Regions from separate parts of the Mesorhizobium sp. CA10 genome, predicted to be linked through region 1. Evidence: predicted binding sites of a transcription regulator. Region 1 holds the regulator's gene; each other region holds the start of a gene.
What was found. Region 1 encodes LexA, which represses DNA repair genes until DNA is damaged. Its sites were predicted from a motif close to TGTTCNNNNTGTGTTCNG; they were not measured.

Region 1 (4,172 bases):
GGCTCGACCACTGAACGGGTGGAGGCGCCGAGCCCGGTCCAGATGTTGGCGAGCAACGCGCTCTGGCGCAGGAATTCCGCACGCTCGCCGCCGCCGGCCCAGCAGGTGATGCAGGCTCCCTGTCGAGGCCGCAACAATGCCGGGCTTTCGCTCCGCGCTTCCGGCTCGTCGATGTTCAGGGTCTCGTTCAGCGCTGTGAACATCAGCGGCCGAAGGTCGTGCAGGCCTGAAATCGAAACCACTTGGCGTATGCGCCGCGCCAAATCGGATGATAGCGGTGAGGCCGTGGTCACCATCCGGCTGGCGAGATGCCCGCCGGCCGAGTGCCCGGTCAGCATCAACGGACCATCAACCATGGACGCCGTCTTCTCGATCGCTGCAGCGACCTCGCCGACTATGCCGCTGATCCTGGTCTGCGGGCACAGCGTGTAGGAGGGCATGGCGACGGCAAAGCCGCGGCCGATCGCGCCTCCAGCCAGATGCGACCAGGAGCTCTTGTCCGACTCCATCCAATAACCGCCGTGGATGAACACAACGAGCCCCTTTGGCGCCGCAGACGGGAGAAAAAGGTCGAAGCGATTGCGCGGCGCTTCGCCGTAGACAACATCGAGCCGCGCCCTGCCCTCTGACAGCAGCCTTTCGCGGAATGCCCGCGCCGGCCCATCCCACGCCGCCGGCCAGCGGTCGCCGCCCGCGATATTTGCGCCATTTGCGTAGGCGTCGTCCCAGTCGGCAATGCGATGTCCCAGCAACGGTGCCTCCGCGATCAGGTCGTTTGTTCGGCATCGCCGATTCAAAGTCAGGTAACGGTCGCTTTGACGGCAAAGCGCGCGTCTTGCCAGATGCCAGTGCGCAGGATGTCCTGCAGCACCTCGACCGCATTCCAGACATCGCGGTAACCGACATAGAGCGGCGTGAAGCCGAAACGAATGGTGGATGGCGCGCGGAAATCGCCAATCACGCCGCGCTCGATCAAGGCGCGCATCACCTGGTAGCCATTTGGATGGGCGAACGATACCTGGCTGCCGCGTTCTGCGCCTGAGCGCGGGCTCTCCAGCTCAAGACCGAAGCCGCCGCATTTGGCTTCGACAAGCCGGATGAACAGGTCCGTCAGCGCGACGCTTTTTCCCCGCACGGCCCTGATGTCGACATCGTTCCACATATCCAGCGCGCCTTTCAGCGCGCGCATCGACAGCACCGGCTGCGTTCCGCACAGGAACCGCCGGATGCCCGTGCCCGCGGCGTAGCCCTGCTCGAACGCGAAAGGCCGGGCATGGCCCCACCAGCCGCTGAGCGGCTGGCGAATGTCGCGGTGGTGGCGGTTCGCGGCGTAGATGAAGGCTGGCGAGCCCGGCCCGCCATTGAGATACTTGTAGGTGCAGCCAATGGCGAAATCGGCATTAGAGCCGTCGAGATCCACCGGCAGCGCACCCGCCGTGTGGCAGAGGTCCCAGACGATCAGCGCGCCGGCTTCATGAGCCTTGCGGGTGAGCGCCGCCATGTCGCGCAGCCGGCCGGATTTGTAGTTGACGTGGTTGACCAGGATGACCGCGACGCGATCGTCGACCAGTTCCTCAATCGTCGGGGCATCGGCGCCTTCGAGCCGCAGCACCGTGCCGGGCCGCGTCGATGCGACGCCTTCCGCCATGTAGAGGTCGGTCGGAAAGCTGTCGCCCTCGGCAACGATCACCGAACGCTCGGGCCGCATTGTAAGTGCCGCATGCAGGACCTTGTAGATGTTGATCGAAGTCGTGTCGCAAACGACCGTCTGGCCGGGTTTCGCGCCGATCAGCCGTCCTAGCTGGTCACCCAGCTCGATGGGCATATCGAACCAGCCGGCGGTGTTCCAGGCGCGAATGAGATCCCGCGCCCATTCCTGCCTCGCGGCAGTCTCGATCTCGCTGAAGGCGTCGATCGAAGCAGCGCCCAGCGAATTGCCGTCGAGGTATATGACGTCTTCCGGCAAGACGAAGCGATCGCGCATGGCGCGCAGCGGATCCGCGGCATCCATCGCCTCGACTTCGGCGAGATCAGGAATTCCCCTCATTGTGCTGCCCCCTCCGTTTCGATCTGGCCAAGGGGGTTGTCTCACCACCCTCGGCGACAGGGCAAGAACCTTTGGTCCTATGTTAGCTGGTCCATAGACGGCGAAGACTGCGGATCGGAACTTCGCCAAGGTTGGCATTTTGGATTCGTTTCGTTCACGGTGCGGCGCGCTTACGGAACGAGCCGACGTGATCCCATCCGCCGCTTCGTGATCGTGTCGGCTCTTGTTTCAGCTTAACGAAGCTCCAAAATCGAGCGGAATCAATGCCGCTGTCCTACAAGGGCGGCCAAGGCATCACCGGATGCGACATTGTTTCGGCAGCGTTAACAAATTCACTAAACTTTAAACGGTTGCGGAACACAACTGGAACAGATAGTGTTTGTTCTGGGTTTGTTTTTCTGATTCTGGTTTCAGAACCCGTGGGGGCCGCCGATGCTGACGCGCAAACAACATGAACTCCTGATGTTCATCCATGAACGCCTGAAGGAGAGCGGGATTCCTCCATCATTCGATGAGATGAAGGAGGCGCTCGACCTTGCCTCCAAGTCCGGCATCCACCGGCTGATCACGGCGCTGGAAGAACGCGGCTTCATTCGCCGGCTGCCGAACCGGGCGCGCGCGCTGGAAGTGCTGCGCCTGCCCGACTCGATCGCGCCTGGCCTGAATGCCGCGAAGAAGTTTTCGCCGAGCATCATCCAAGGCGGCCAAGGCAATCTCAGTCGCCAGGTCAAGCCAACGACGCCATCGCGCACCCCGACGCCAAGCAATGACGACGAGGCCGCGGCGGCCGTATCCATTCCGGTGATGGGCCGCATCGCCGCCGGCGTGCCGATTGACGCCATCCAGCACCAGACGCATTCGATCTCGGTGCCGCCGGACATGATCATGGGCGGCGAGTATTACGCGTTGGAGGTCAAGGGCGACTCGATGATCGAGGCCGGCATCTTCGATGGCGACACCGTCATCATCCGCAATGCCAACACCGCAAGCCCGGGTGAGATCGTGGTGGCGCTGGTCGACGATGAGGAGGCGACGCTTAAGCGTTTCCGCCGCAAGGGTGCCTCGATCGCGCTCGAGGCCGCCAACCCAGCCTATGAGACCCGGATCTTCGGACCGGACCGGGTCAAGGTTCAAGGCAAGCTCGTGGGACTCATCCGCCGCTACTGAGCAGAACTGGCCGGCCTTCTTCGCCCGAACGACAGTCTATTGGGCCGGTGCGGCGGCTGGTTTTTCCGGCTGCTTATAGGGCGCCAGTCCCCTCGCCTCGCGCGTGTATTTTCGCTGCTCGTGCCAGGGTCGGTATGGTTCTACGACCGCGTGGCGGACGGTTGGCCGCGCGGTTGCCGATTGCGGATCGAAGAAAACGGCGGCGCTGCCGTCGCGCGCCAGCTGCCGCTTGGTGACGACGAGCACACGCGGATCGCGGCATGGGTTATAGGCCGTGGCGTCGTTGATGACGATGAGGTCGGCGAAACCGCAGGCCGGCCGGGCGGCGTCGCGGGTCTCGGCGAGCGCGACGATCGCGCCGGAAGGATGCCGGCCGATGCAGAGATCGCCGCTGCAATAGAAGGGCGAGCCGGGCGGCAGGTCGACGGGATCGGCAATGTCCAGCGTATCTTTGGCGAACCTTTCCGGCGGCACGATCTCCTCGGCTTTCAGCGCCCGTTTCCAGTTGTCGGTGGTGAACTCGTTGGAGCGTTCGCGATTGACGGCAAGCTCGCCGCCGCCGATCGGCATCGCCACCAGATGCGCATCCTCCGAGATAAGCACGTCCGGTGTGCGGACATGCGGAATGGCCAGCAGCGCAGCGAGCGCGAAAGGTACGGCGGCAAGCCTCAGCCAGGTGGTGGCCATCGTCGCGATGACCAGCGCGACCGTCGCCAGCAGCACCGACTGGATTGAGATCAGCCCCACGGCGTCGACCGGTGAGCGCTCGGAAATCCATGCCGAAATGGCGATCATCGCCGTCAGGCCTTTGCCCATGACAAAGAGGAACGGACCGTCGAAGCCGAAGGGCATGGCCAGCGCGCTCAGCACGGCGAACGGGATGACGATCAGTGAGACGATCGGCATGACCGCCAGATTGGCCAGCAGGCTGAGCGGCGACACCCGCTGGAAGTGCCAG
Region 2 (4,172 bases), on a different contig from region 1:
GCATTTTCAAGCCTCAGTCATTTAGGGTGCGGGCCGCGTCGGCAAGGATGCCGAATCGGCTTGCGGCAGTGCAGGGGCGTATCGATGAACGAGCCTTCGAAGGGCAGCGCGAAAACCATAAAACTGGCGGAGCGCCGGGTTTTCTCTCAATCCTTCAAGCCGCTTTACCAGGAAGGCATGGGGCTGGTCGAACAGGCCGCCGAATATCTCGATGGCAAGGGCAGGCTCGAAGCCAAGAAATTGTCGCGCACGGCAGCGACGCTCTATGCGGCCGAATCGATGCGGCTGACCACAAGGCTTATGCAGGTCGCCTCCTGGCTGCTTTTGCAGCGGGCGGCGAATTCCGGCGAGATGACGCGCGACCAAGTTGCTTCGGAGAAATCCAAGGTGCGTCTCGACACCGCGTCCGCGCATGACGAGGCGCTTGGCTGGAACGAGCTGCCCAAGGATTTTCTGGACCTCGTGACGCGCTCGCTGCGCCTGCAGTCGCTGGTGCGGCGCATGGACGAGGAAATCTATGGCGGCGTCATCAGCGAGACGCACGCGCCCAGCCGGCGTGCCAATCCGGTGTCCGACCAGATCAGTCTTTTGAACACGGCGTTCGCGCGCGGCTGAACCCGCGTTTGCAAAAAACGATAGCGGTAGCGGCGCGCAGGTCGACACCTGTGATTCCGAGTGCTCTTCGATATTGCGGCGGCCGTCATCGTATTGAAGGCTATGCCGGCCTCCGCGGGAAAGATCACACTTGCCTTGAAGCGATAGGCCCCTAGTTGGAGCCGTTCGCCGCAGCCGGGTCGACCCGAGCCGGTCCTGCAAGAAAACCACCGTCACTGTGACCAAAGCAGATTGCGAGGCTTGACCCCGTGCATTCGCCATTGGACCGCATCCCGGTATCGATCATCATCCCCAACTACAATTACGAACAGTTTCTAGGACGCGCCATCGACAGCGCGTTGGAGCAGGACCACCGAAATGTCGAGGTCGTCGTCGTCGACGACGCATCGACGGATGCATCGGTGGCCGTGATCGAATCCTACGGCGACAAAATACGTCCGTGCCTCAGGCGCAGGAATGGCGGACATGCGGCTGCGTTCAATACCGGGTTCGAGGCGAGCACCGGAGAGATCGTCCTTTTCCTCGACGCCGACGACTATCTCTATCCGAACGCCGTCTCCGAGGTTCTGGACGAGTGGGATGCGGATGTCGCCCAAGCGCAATTCAGATTGCATCTCGTTGATGAGGACCAGCATATCAAGGATGTCTTTCCACCGCCGGAACAGCCGTTCGATTCAGGCGACGTGGTGCCGGAATTGCTGCGCAAGGGGCGGTACCGTACGACGGTGACAAGCGGGCTGGCGTTCGACCGCGAGGCGCTGGAAACGATAATGCCGATGCCTGAAAGCGATTTCCGGCAAGGCGCCGACGGCTATCTCGCAACCCTGGCGCCGCTGCACGGAGAGGTGAAATCCATCGATACCTGCCTTGGCGCCTACCGCATCCACGGCTCCAATCATTCGATCTTTGCCGAAAAGCTTGCCGAGCGGGCGCGTTGGCGCGTGCAGCATGATTTCCGGCGTCTCGAAGCCTTGTCCGACCGGGCGGCCGAGATCGGCTTGACCGTGCCGCCGGATGCCGGCCTTCGCGATCCGGTGCATCTGGAAGAGCGGCTGGCTTCGCTCTGCGTCGACGAGCCCCAGCATCCGGTCGCCACCGACTCCCGGCTGGGACTGGCAAGAGCGGGCGCCGCCGCCAGCCTGGAAATGAACGCATCCTGGCGGCGTCGGGCTGCTCTGGCGGCCTGGTTCCTTTGCATCGGAATCCTGCCGCGGCGCATGGGCAATGCAGTCCTGGCGTGGAAGCTGGTCGCATCGTCCAGGCCAGCATTTCTCACGCGACTGTCGAAAACCATCCGCCGCGTGACGAATTAGGCATCTCCCTGTTGTTGTACGGAAACGGCGCATAGCCGAGATTGCAATTGTTTCCGGTTTGTTCACATTTTGCTGACATCGCTTGCCGCCACGGCTAGACTTGGCGCATGGGGGAAGCGATTCGCATCATCGGCATCGATCCGGGCCTGAGGCGCACCGGTTGGGGTATTATCGACAGCGTGGGCAATTCGCTGCGCTTCATCGCATCCGGCACGGTGCGGTCCGACGAGAAGGAGTCGCTGGCGACAAGACTCTGCCAGCTGCATGATGGCTTGGCCGAGGTGCTGCACCAGGCCATGCCGCATGAGGCTGCGGTCGAGCAGACTTTCGTCAACAAGGACGCGACGGCGACGCTGAAGCTCGGCCAGGCGCGCGGCATCGCCATGCTGGTGCCGGCGCGCGCCGGGCTGGTGGTGGCCGAATATGCCCCCAATGCCGTCAAGAAGGCGGTTATCGGCGTCGGCCACGGCGAGAAGAAGCAGATCCACATGATGGTGAAGGTGCTGATGCCGAAGGCTGTCTTCGACACCGACGACGCCGCCGACGCTCTGGCCATCGCCATCTGCCATGCGCATCACCGCCCGAGCACAGCCTACCGCATGGCCGCGCTGGCGTGAGGGGACAATCATGATCGGCAAGCTGAAAGGCACGCTGGACGAGATCGACGAAGATAGCTGCGTCATCGACGTGCATGGCGTCGGCTATGTCGCGCACTGTTCGGCGCGCACGCTGGCCGCCTTGCCCTCGCCCGGCGAGGCGGTGGTGCTGTTCATCGAGACCTATGTGCGCGAGGACATGATCCGGCTCTATGGCTTCCAGACCGGGCTGGAGCGCGAGTGGTTTCGCCTCTTGATGAACAATGTCCAGGGCGTCGGCGCCAAGGTGGCGCTGGCCATCCTATCGACGCTGGCGCCGGCCGACCTCGCCAATGCGATCGCGCTGCGCGACATCGCCATGGTTTCGCGCGCGCCCGGCGTCGGCAAGAAGGTGGCCGAGCGCATCGTCACCGAACTGCGCACCAAGGCGCCTGCCTATGCGGGCGCGGCCAGCGGTACGATCGGGCTCAAGCAGGAGCTTGGCGAAGGCGTCGCGGCCGCACCGATCACCGATGCGGTCTCGGCGCTCGTCAATCTCGGCTATTCGCGCGACATCGCAGCGAACGCGGTTGCCGCGGCGCTGAAGTCGGCCGGCGAGGGCGCGGATGCGTCCAAGCTCATCCGCTTCGGCCTGAAGGAACTGGCGCGGTGAAGCGACGCTTGTCCCGCCATTGGTCCTATGCAAGGAAGGCGGCATGACCCTTTCGCCCCGCCTCATTGCCCCCGACAAGCGTGGCGAGGATGCCGACCAGACCTTGCGGCCGCAGTCGCTCGACGAATTCGTCGGCCAGGCGGCGGTGCGTGCCAATCTGAAGGTCTTCGTCGATGCAGCCAAGAGCCGCGGCGAGGCGCTCGACCATGTGCTGTTCGTCGGGCCGCCGGGGCTCGGCAAGACGACGCTGGCGCAGATCATGGCGCGCGAGCTCGGCGTCAATTTCCGCTCGACCTCGGGTCCGGTCATCGCCAAGGCGGGCGATTTGGCCGCGCTGCTCACCAATCTCGAGGAGCGCGACGTCCTTTTCATCGACGAGATCCATCGCCTCAACCCGGCGGTCGAGGAAATCCTCTATCCGGCAATGGAGGATTTCCAGCTCGATCTCATCATCGGCGAGGGGCCGGCGGCGCGGTCGGTCAAGATCGACCTTGCCCGTTTCACGCTGGTCGCGGCAACGACGAGGCTCGGCCTGCTGACCAATCCGTTGCGCGATCGTTTCGGCATTCCGGTCCGGCTCAATTTCTACACGGTCGAGGAGCTGGAGCAGATCGTGCGCCGCGGCGCCCGCATCCTGTCGATGCCGCTCGGCGACGATGGGGCGGTGGAGATCGCGCGCCGCGCGCGCGGCACACCGCGCATCGCCGGCAGACTGCTGCGCCGGGTGCGCGATTTTGCTTCGGTCGCCGGCGACGGTCATGTCGACAGGAGGATCGCCGACGAGGCGCTGACCAGGCTGGAGGTCGATGCGCTCGGCCTCGACGCGCTCGACCGCCGCTATCTGTCGATGATCGCGCGCAATTTCGGCGGCGGCCCGGTCGGCATCGAGACGATCGCGGCCGGACTCTCCGAGCCGCGCGACGCGATCGAGGACATCATCGAGCCTTACCTGATCCAGCAGGGCTTCATCCAGCGCACGCCGCGCGGTCGCGTGCT
Region 3 (4,172 bases), on a different contig from region 1:
AATTCGTCGATGTAGAACTGGTAATTGGTGAACAGCACGAAATTCTGGAAATGCTGCGGGCTGGTCGCCGTGTAGTGCGTCATGCGGTGCAGCGAATAATCGATGCGCTGCGCGGTGAAAGGCGCCAGCGGCCGCGGCTCGCCGAACGCCACCTCGAAGGTGCCGTTGGCGATCTGGTCGTCGGTGCCGTCGAGATCGGGCACGTCGAACAGGTCGCGGATCGGTCGCTTGATGCGCTCGGCGGCGGCGCCGTCGACATAGGTGCCTTCCAGGAAGGCGAAATGCAGCGGGATGGGTGTCGTCGATTCCGAGACCGTCACCGTCACGCCGTGATTGCGCATGATGAGCCGGAGCTGCTCGATGAGATAGTTCTCGAACAGTTGCGGCTGCGTGATCGTGGTGGCGAAATGGCCGGGCGTCGGCATATGGCCATAGGCCTGGCGCGAGTCGACCTGGCTGAACGAGGTCGTGGTGACGCCGATCTGCGGATAGAAGGCCCGGTAGCGCTTGCTTTCATCTCCGCCCGCGGCAAGGGCTGAGAAAGAATCGCGCAGGAATTTGGTGTTGCGGTCGTAGAGCGTCTGCAGCGCCGCGACGGCCTTTCTGGCATCGTGGAAGTCCTGCTTGCCGAAGGGCTCCGGCATGACGACCGAGTCGATGGCTTGGGGGTAGATTCGCTTTTCCATGGCTCAATATAGAGATTTGGAAGAGCGGTTGGGAGGGGTGAGCGGACAGGAACCGCAACCCAGCTGGAGATTTTTGTTATCGCTCCAATTCAAGGTGTGACCTGATTCAGGTCAGGCCGAGTCGAGAAAGGTGGATTCCGAGAACCGGAGCGCAGCGTACTTTTCGTACTTGAGCACCGGAAGCGCAGGAAGCCGCGTTTCGCAGGCCGGCCTCACCTGAATATCGTCACACCTACCCCCGCTGCAGGCTGATCAGCAACACGAAGCCTACGCTGGTGTTCTTGTGCGGCGGCGCCTCGATCCTATGGCTTGTATCGGCCCGCATCATCGGCACCGCCAGCACCGGGGCTGCCAGCAGCATCAGGATAAGCATCGCCCGCGGCAGCAGCCGGAGGATCTTCGTTGCATTGTCGGCGATGCGGTTCATTTTGGTGGTATCCCGGTTTCCAGCTTGGTCGATTTTAAGCTTTGTCGTTTCAGCGCTCGATTTGGTTCACAAGGCCGACAATGCGGGCACCGGCCGTTCCCAAGGGCGTGCCGAATGACCGGCCTCCGCCACCAGGATGGCGAAGAGCATGCCGAACAGGCTCATCAGCAGGCAGACGATGGTGAAGCGACGGGCAAGCATTTCTCTCTCCTTCAATGCGGGAGAAAATGCCTGACGGCCTCTGAACCGGTTCTGAGACCGGTATTCATCTGCGGTTCAAATTGATTTATGAGGGTCTTGCACGCGCGCCGGTGCCACAGCGCGGCGGAGCGCTGTCGCTGCAAAAAGAAAACGGGGCCGCGTAGAGCAATTCAGGAAAAGTGTGAGCGGTTTTCCGTCCGGGGTTGCGTCAAACAAAGACGCAATTCCAGGAAAAGTGTGAGCGGTTTTCCGTCCGGGATTGCGTCAAACAAAGAAATAGGGCGTTTCACCGTTCCGCAAAAACGGTGAAACACCCTTGGCCGTCTCGTATGGTCGGGAGTTGGCGCTCAGAGCTTGTGCCAGGTCTGGCTCTTGCAGATCAGGCCGCCGAGCACGCAGCCGCTCATCTTGAGCGCGGTGCCCGAGAGCGTCGCCTTGCCGGAATAGGTCTTGTCGTTTGCCGGGTCGGTGATGCTGCCGGCATATTTGTTGTCGCCGGCTGCCTTCAGCGAGCCGATCGTCTTGCCGGCGTATTTGCCGGTCTTGAGCGTGATCGAGAAAGAACCGCTCCCGCCGATCGCCGCGGTGTCGCCGGCCTGCGTCTTCCAGTTGCCTTCGATCGGGTCGGCGCATGCGGCGCCCGCCATGATCAAGGTGGCCGCCAGGGCCAGAGTCAGCTTTCGAAACATCGTGTCCACCTCCCTATGGGGTTGCGGCGGGCTCCAGTCCGCCTTCCTGCCCCTTACGCAAAGGTAAAGCTAATCCAGCCGCCGCCAAAACGAAAGCGGTGCCGCCACGGAAGGTTGCAAGGATTTTCGCCGCGCGGCCGACTGAAAATAAACGCGATCGAAAAACGCTTCGGTTTCCGTGGTTAGCGAAGTCTTGATTCCGCTGCCCGCAATTTTCATCGAATTTGACGCAAAATGGCTGAAACGCTGGATTCCCATGCTTAACGGTTTTCCGCGTTTACCTCTTGTTTTAGCTTTGTTTTCCTCAAATTAAGCAAGCCATTTAACGACGGATTCAAGGCCAGCCGTCATCCTCGAAAGCATCGAAAGAGCGGCTCGCCCCGAGGGGATACCAAGGGAAAAGGAGGCAGCTCTCGGGAGCCAGACAGGGGATTGAAATGGCACGCTTTGAAATGCTTGAAGACGGCTTCGGCGCCATGGGGGCAACTGCCCAGGCCGACATTCTTTTCGAACTGGGCATGATGTATGCGACGGGCCGCGATTGCGAGACCGATGTCGTTGCCGCCCACAAATGGTTCAACATCGCCGCGATCAAGGGCTCGGCCCGCGCCGCCGAGCTGCGCTCGGAACTGTCGGTCACCATGTCGAAGATCGAGATCGCCACGGCGCTGCGCGAAGCCCGCGAATGGATGACGATGCACTGATCCTCAGCGCGTAGCGCTCAGAGCTCATCGGGACAAGGCCGCGAAAAGACGGCCGGTCAAGAAGAACGAGAACGTGGCGGGTTGAGACAACCGAAGCCACGCAAAAAACAGGGAAGCGAGCGGGTTTCAGGCGCGGGGGCGTCTGGGGAGCTCGACTGCAAAAGCCGTGACCGACCGAAACAAGGTCGGCGCGGCTTTTTGAATTACGCTTGGTAATCAGGCGCGTGGCCCAAGAAATCCTCGTCGGAATGAACCAAAGCCGGCCTCACTGTCCTCTCGACAGTTTCGGCGAAGGGTGAAATTGTCCCGGCTCTGTGGAAGAAGCGCGGCCGGATCGGCACGCGCAAGTGGAGGAGTTCTTATAGTCATGAAAAAATTGGGTATTTTGAGCGCGGCCGCTTTTGGCCTGATGATGAGCGCCCCGGTTGCCTTCGCCGACGACATCACCATTTCGGTGGTCGGCCCCATGACCGGCCAGCTCGCCACCATCGGTGACCAGTTCAAGCAGGGCGCGCAGGCCGCCGCCGACGCGATCAATGCGGCTGGCGGCGTCAACGGCTCCCAGATCAAGCTCGACATCGAAGACGACCAGTGCGATCCGAAGCAGGCGGTCTCGGTCGCCAACCGCATCGTCGCCAACGGCGTCAAATTCGTCGATGGCCATGCCTGCTCGGGCTCCAGCATTCCGGCCTCGGCCGTCTATGCCGAAGCCGGCACGCTGATGATGAGCCCCGCCTCGTCCAACCCGGTGCTGACCGACGCCGCCGCCAAGGCCGGCTGGCCGACCATCATGCGCCTCTACACGCGTGACGACGCGCAGGGCGCCTTCATCGGCCCCTGGATCGCCAAGAAATACGCCGGCAAGAATGTCGTCGTCCTGCACGACAAGAGCGCCTACGGCCAGGGCGTTGCCGACGCCGTGAAGGCGACGATGAATGCCGGCGGTCTCAAGGAAGTCGACTACGAAGGCATCAATGCCGGCGAGAAGGATTATTCGGCCCTCGTCACCAAGCTGAAGGAACTGAAGGCCGACGTCGTCTATTTCGGCGGCTATCACCCCGAGGCGGGCCTGATCCTGCGTCAGGCGGCCGAGCAGAACGTCAAGTTCCAGCTGATCATGCCGGACTCGATCGCTTCGCCGGAATTCTGGCAGGTTGCCGGCCCGGCCGGTGAAGGCACCATGTTCGTCTTCCCGTCGGACCCGCAGGCCAAGCCCGAAGCGAAGGACGCGGTCGCCAAGATCAAGGCCGGCGGCTTCACGCCCGAAGGCTTCACGCTGTTCTCCTATGCCGTGATCCAGGCTGTGGCCGAAGGCGTCAAGCGCGCCGGCACCGACGATCCGGCCAAGGTCGCCGAGGCGCTCAAGGACGGCAAGCCGATCAGCACCGTGGTCGGCGATGTCATCTTCGACGAGAAGGGCGATCTGAAGAACGCCAGCTACGACATCAACCAATGGCACGACGGC
Region 4 (4,172 bases), on a different contig from region 1:
GCAACCGCGAGAGCCACCGGCAGGTCGGCCTGGTAGGCGACGCCGATGCGATAGTCGGCGATATAGCGCCGCGACAGCCGGAACAGCGAGCCGGTGCCGAGATTGCTGGAGCAGAACACGAACCAGGGTTTTTCCGGCAGGCTCTTCAGCATCGGCCTTGAGCCGTCGAACAAATGTCTCTCGTAGCAGGCGGCGACTTCGCGCGCCGCGCTCGAAAGCGGGTTGAGCAGGCCTTTGAAGATCGCCGGCGCGTCGAGGAATACTTGCGAGAACTCCAGTATCCTGTTCAGATAGATATCGAAATTGGCGGCGACACCGTTGACGAAGGCGAAACGCGGCCAAAGTACCGCCAGCAGCCCGGCGGCTATCGAGCCGCCCGAGACCGAGCTTACCATGTCGAGTTTCTGGAGCAGCCCGGCCTCGTTGAGGCGGCATATCGCGCCAGCATGAAACAGCATGGCGCGGTAGCCGCCGCCCGACAGGCAGAGGCCGAGATCATAGCGCTCGGGCGCGCCGCCATGCGCGTCCGGTGGTGATCCAGCCGCAATCGGCTCCATCGCGGCCCCCTTTGCCTGTCCGTCCGGCGTCCTTAAGCCTGGCTTTGCGCAATCGAGCCCAGCACCGACATTCTTGCAAGTGGGGGAACGCGTAACTTCACAGATTGGAAATCGGCCCGCGCCGACGGACGGGGAGATTACCCGAAGCGGTTGGTACGCAGCGCACGGACGGCGCGTAGGCTTTCGTCAATCTCCAATGGCGCCAGAGGAGATGCCTCAGCCACTCACAGCTCCTTTTCGGCCAATTCCCTAAACCCGTCCGGCACTGAGCGCGGACCTTCCAGCGCTACCGTGCCGTAGCCGACCGCCTCCTTGCCGAAGCGCTGGCGGATCTTGTCCACCGCCCGGTCGGCGCCGAAGCGCGCGAGGCCTTTGCGGCTGCCGGGCCTCAGCTTCTCGTCCGCCAGCCCGAGCGGCAGTTCGAGCTGCAGCTCGGCATGTTCCTCCAGATGCGAGACAGAGATGGCGAGCAGCGAGATGTCCCTCTCGCCCGGATGGGCGGCAAGCACGCCGCGCACCAGTTCCTCGGCGATCTCCGCCAGCATCGCGGTCGCCTGGATCGGCTGGTCGAGCGTGATCGAGCGGCTCACAGCGCGCAGATCAGCGAAGCGAACCCGCACCGTCACTGTGCGCCCGGGCCGGTCCTTGGCGCGCAACCGGCTGGCCACGCGGTCGGCCAGATGCAGGAGCGTCGGCACGAAGACGCGCGGCACTGCCGGCTTCCTGCCGAGCGCCGATTGCGCGCCGGCAGAATGCGCGCGGCGGTGTGCCTCGAGTTTTCGCGGGTCGCGGTTCCAGGCGAGCGCGGCAAGCTTCTGGCCGGCGGCATGGCCGATCAGCCGCTCCAGCGCCCCGCTATGGGTGCGCGCCAATTGCCCGATCGTCTCGACACCGATCTCGGCCAGCCTGGCCTTGGTCGCCGGGCCGACACCCCACATCAGCGTGACAGGCAGGTCGTGCAGGAAGGCGAGCTCGCTGTCGGGCTCGACCACCACCAGCCCGTCGGGCTTGGCTACCTGCGAGGCGATCTTGGCCAGATGCTTCGTCCGCGCCACGCCGATCGAGATCGGCAGACCGAGCTCGGCCTTCACCCGCTCGCGGATTTTTCGCGCGATCTCTTGCGGCGATCCGAACAGATGCGTGCAGCCGGCGACGTCGGCAAAAGCCTCGTCGATCGAGATGCGCTCGACCGCCGGCGTGAAGTCGTCGAGCACCTTGATCGCGGCGTCGCCGAGGCGCTGGTATTCGGAAAAATGACCGCCGACGAAGATGAGCTGAGGGCAGAGCTCGCGCGCTTTGCGGCCCGGCATGCCGCCGCGCACGCCAAAGATTTTCGCCTCATAGGAGGCCGCCAGCACCACGCCTCCGCCGACGGTGATCGGCTTGCCACGCAATGACGGATCTAGCAGCTGCTCGACCGAGGCGTAGAAGGCGTCGAGGTCGGCATGCAGGATGGTGGCGGCCGCGGCGGTGTTCGTGGCGGCCATCGCGCGCTCCCATGGCCATTTGTGTGGCATTGCAGCATTAGCTGCGTCTTTTGTAAGGGGAATTAACGGAACATAAAGAGAACAAAAGAAGCTCTCTGTCAAGCCACCACGCTTGGCCGTGCAGGTTTCCACAACTGGGGGCGCAGCCACAGATAGAACGCCGGTTGTGCGCATGACCTTTGCGCGGGACACGCCGCCGCAGCATGAGGAGGGATCGCCTCGCGAGGCGGTCCCTCCTTCGCTTCTGAACGTAAATTGCGACTGTCTGCGCTATGCCGGCTTGGCGTATTCTTCGGCGCTCAGCACCTCGATGCATTGGAACGGCTGGTTGCCTTCCACCCAGGCGTCGTGGCCGGGCGGGATGGTGTAGGAAGTGCCCGCCTCGATGGTCTTTTGCGTGCCGTCGGTCATCCGTACTGTGATCGAGCCGGACACGGCATAGCCGACATGCGAGACCTGGCAGCTGTCGGTCTTGACCACCGGCTTCACGCATTCGGACCATTTCCAGCCCGGCTGCATGTTCATCCGCCCGAGCGTATAGCCCGGGAGCCGGACGATCTCGACACGCGTCTTGGCGGGCGCGCGGACCTCATCGGGATTGTTGTGCGATTTGGATTCGAGTTTCGTCACCTTCATTGCAACTTCGGCCATGGTATCCCTCCCATGTGTGAAGCGGCGCCTGACGTTGCGATCGTCGGCGACCGCGAGTGTATTCATAAGCCTTATTATGAGCGATTGCTAATTAATAGAGGTGACCGCGAGCTCAGCCGAACACTTGGCGCATTGTCGTGGAAGGTGGATATTCCAGGCCCTCGGGCGACGGTCCCGGGCCATCTTCGGACCGAAGTCCCATCGCACGAACGCAGAGGCCCGACACGCCTATTTTCAGGAAACAACGACGGCACCAAAATCATTGGCTAGCAAGCCGCCGGACAAAGTCCCTTCATCGGCGGTTGACCACGGCGTGCCCGCTATTCCTGCGATATGGCGGGCACGCCTTTCCCTGAAACCGCTCCTGGAGTTGAGGGCCGTGCAACCCGGTAAGATGATCGCCAATCTGTTTGCCGCACTGCTTCTGGCCGGCCTGGTCGGCGGCGTCTTCTTCGTCTTCGGCAGGCCGCTCTGGCCCGAGCGCCAGGCCCGTATGGTGATCCTTCTCCCGGTCGATACGATTGCGACCGGATCGCTGCGCCGAGCCTGCCTCGAGCCATGCCTGCCGGCCCGCTTCGACCTCAAGCTCGCGCCCGCCAGGCCGCGCGGATGAAGCCGGGCGCGGGAACCAGTCCGCGCCCCGGGCCGTTGACGGAGCGAAGGGATGGCGCTGGCGGAGGCCGCCATGGACAATTTCGAACTCATCGATCTTCTGTGCGTCATCGACGCCTGCGTGAGCGACCGTTCGGCCGGCCGTATCGTGCCGATGTCCAGGGCCGTCGAGGAGTTGCGCGTCCTGACCGGCGATTTCGTCTCGTCGGATGAGGATGCGGCCAACGCCTTGACGCAGGTCGCTCTCAAGCGCGGCTGCGCCGTGCTCTTCGACGAGCGAGCGGGTGCGGATATTGTCGGCTAGGCGCAATCTCGTCCTCCTCCTGGCGGAGGAGGTTGGTGCTCATTTCGCCAGGGTGATCATCCGGCCCGCATACGCCGCCCGGCCTCCGAGTTCGGCCGTGCAATCCGACTTCACGGCCGAGTTCCCCGTCATCGAGATGGTATCGCCGACCAGCCGCAGGCAACTGCCCTGGGCGTTCATGTCCGAATTTCCGGCATAGGTGATGACGGCGTCCGGGGCGTAGATGAAGCCGCTGACCACGGAGCCCGATCCGCCGTTCAGCGTCAGCGCCTGTGTGTTGCCGTGAGCCTGGTAGATGGTGATTCCGGCGTAGGGGCCACTGGTGGGCGGCGACAGGTTCACCTGCTCGTTGGCGTTGATATAGAGTTGTGAGTTCTCCATCAGGAAGATCGTCACGCCCTGGCCGCTCAGGCTGCCGTTGCCGCCCGGCTTTATGGTGACATTGCGCATGATGTAGGTGCCCGGATTGAGGGTGATCTTTCCCGACAAGGTCTTGTCGCAATAGGTACCCGGCGAGAGCGTCACCGTTTTGCCATTGGGCACCGGCAGGCACAGCGTATA

Region 2: ruvC (crossover junction endodeoxyribonuclease RuvC) is a predicted target of LexA. The motif match lies at 1,977-1,994, and genes of this name have one in related genera.
Region 3: LB535_RS24990 (sel1 repeat family protein) is a predicted target of LexA. The motif match lies at 2,289-2,306, and genes of this name have one in related genera.
Region 4: dinB (DNA polymerase IV) is a predicted target of LexA. The motif match lies at 2,111-2,128, and genes of this name have one in related genera.

The regions. Positions count from the first base shown of each region.
Region 1 is NZ_JAIUHV010000003.1:612,647-616,818, reverse strand. It holds gene LB535_RS09990 (alpha/beta hydrolase) at 1-752, opposite strand, end outside; gene kynU (kynureninase) at 800-2,047, opposite strand; gene lexA (transcriptional repressor LexA) at 2,480-3,214, shown strand; gene LB535_RS09975 (ComEC/Rec2 family competence protein) at 3,251-4,172, opposite strand, start outside.
Region 2 is NZ_JAIUHV010000010.1:214,279-218,450, forward strand. It holds gene LB535_RS21345 (DUF1465 family protein) at 85-615, shown strand; gene LB535_RS21350 (glycosyltransferase family 2 protein) at 864-1,928, shown strand; gene ruvC (crossover junction endodeoxyribonuclease RuvC) at 2,036-2,545, shown strand; gene ruvA (Holliday junction branch migration protein RuvA) at 2,556-3,176, shown strand; gene ruvB (Holliday junction branch migration DNA helicase RuvB) at 3,220-4,172, shown strand, end outside.
Region 3 is NZ_JAIUHV010000014.1:117,091-121,262, forward strand. It holds gene LB535_RS24970 (AMP nucleosidase) at 1-644, opposite strand, end outside; gene LB535_RS24975 (hypothetical protein) at 919-1,113, opposite strand; gene LB535_RS28900 (hypothetical protein) at 1,180-1,314, opposite strand; gene LB535_RS24980 (DUF2147 domain-containing protein) at 1,662-2,003, opposite strand; gene LB535_RS24985 (hypothetical protein) at 2,073-2,261, opposite strand; gene LB535_RS24990 (sel1 repeat family protein) at 2,441-2,707, shown strand; gene LB535_RS24995 (ABC transporter substrate-binding protein) at 3,075-4,172, shown strand, end outside.
Region 4 is NZ_JAIUHV010000004.1:44,507-48,678, forward strand. It holds gene LB535_RS10415 (patatin-like phospholipase family protein) at 1-557, opposite strand, end outside; gene dinB (DNA polymerase IV) at 782-2,044, opposite strand; gene LB535_RS10425 (cupin domain-containing protein) at 2,315-2,695, opposite strand; gene LB535_RS10430 (polymerase) at 3,075-3,308, shown strand; gene LB535_RS10435 (hypothetical protein) at 3,381-3,611, shown strand; gene LB535_RS10440 (TadE/TadG family type IV pilus assembly protein) at 3,651-4,172, opposite strand, start outside.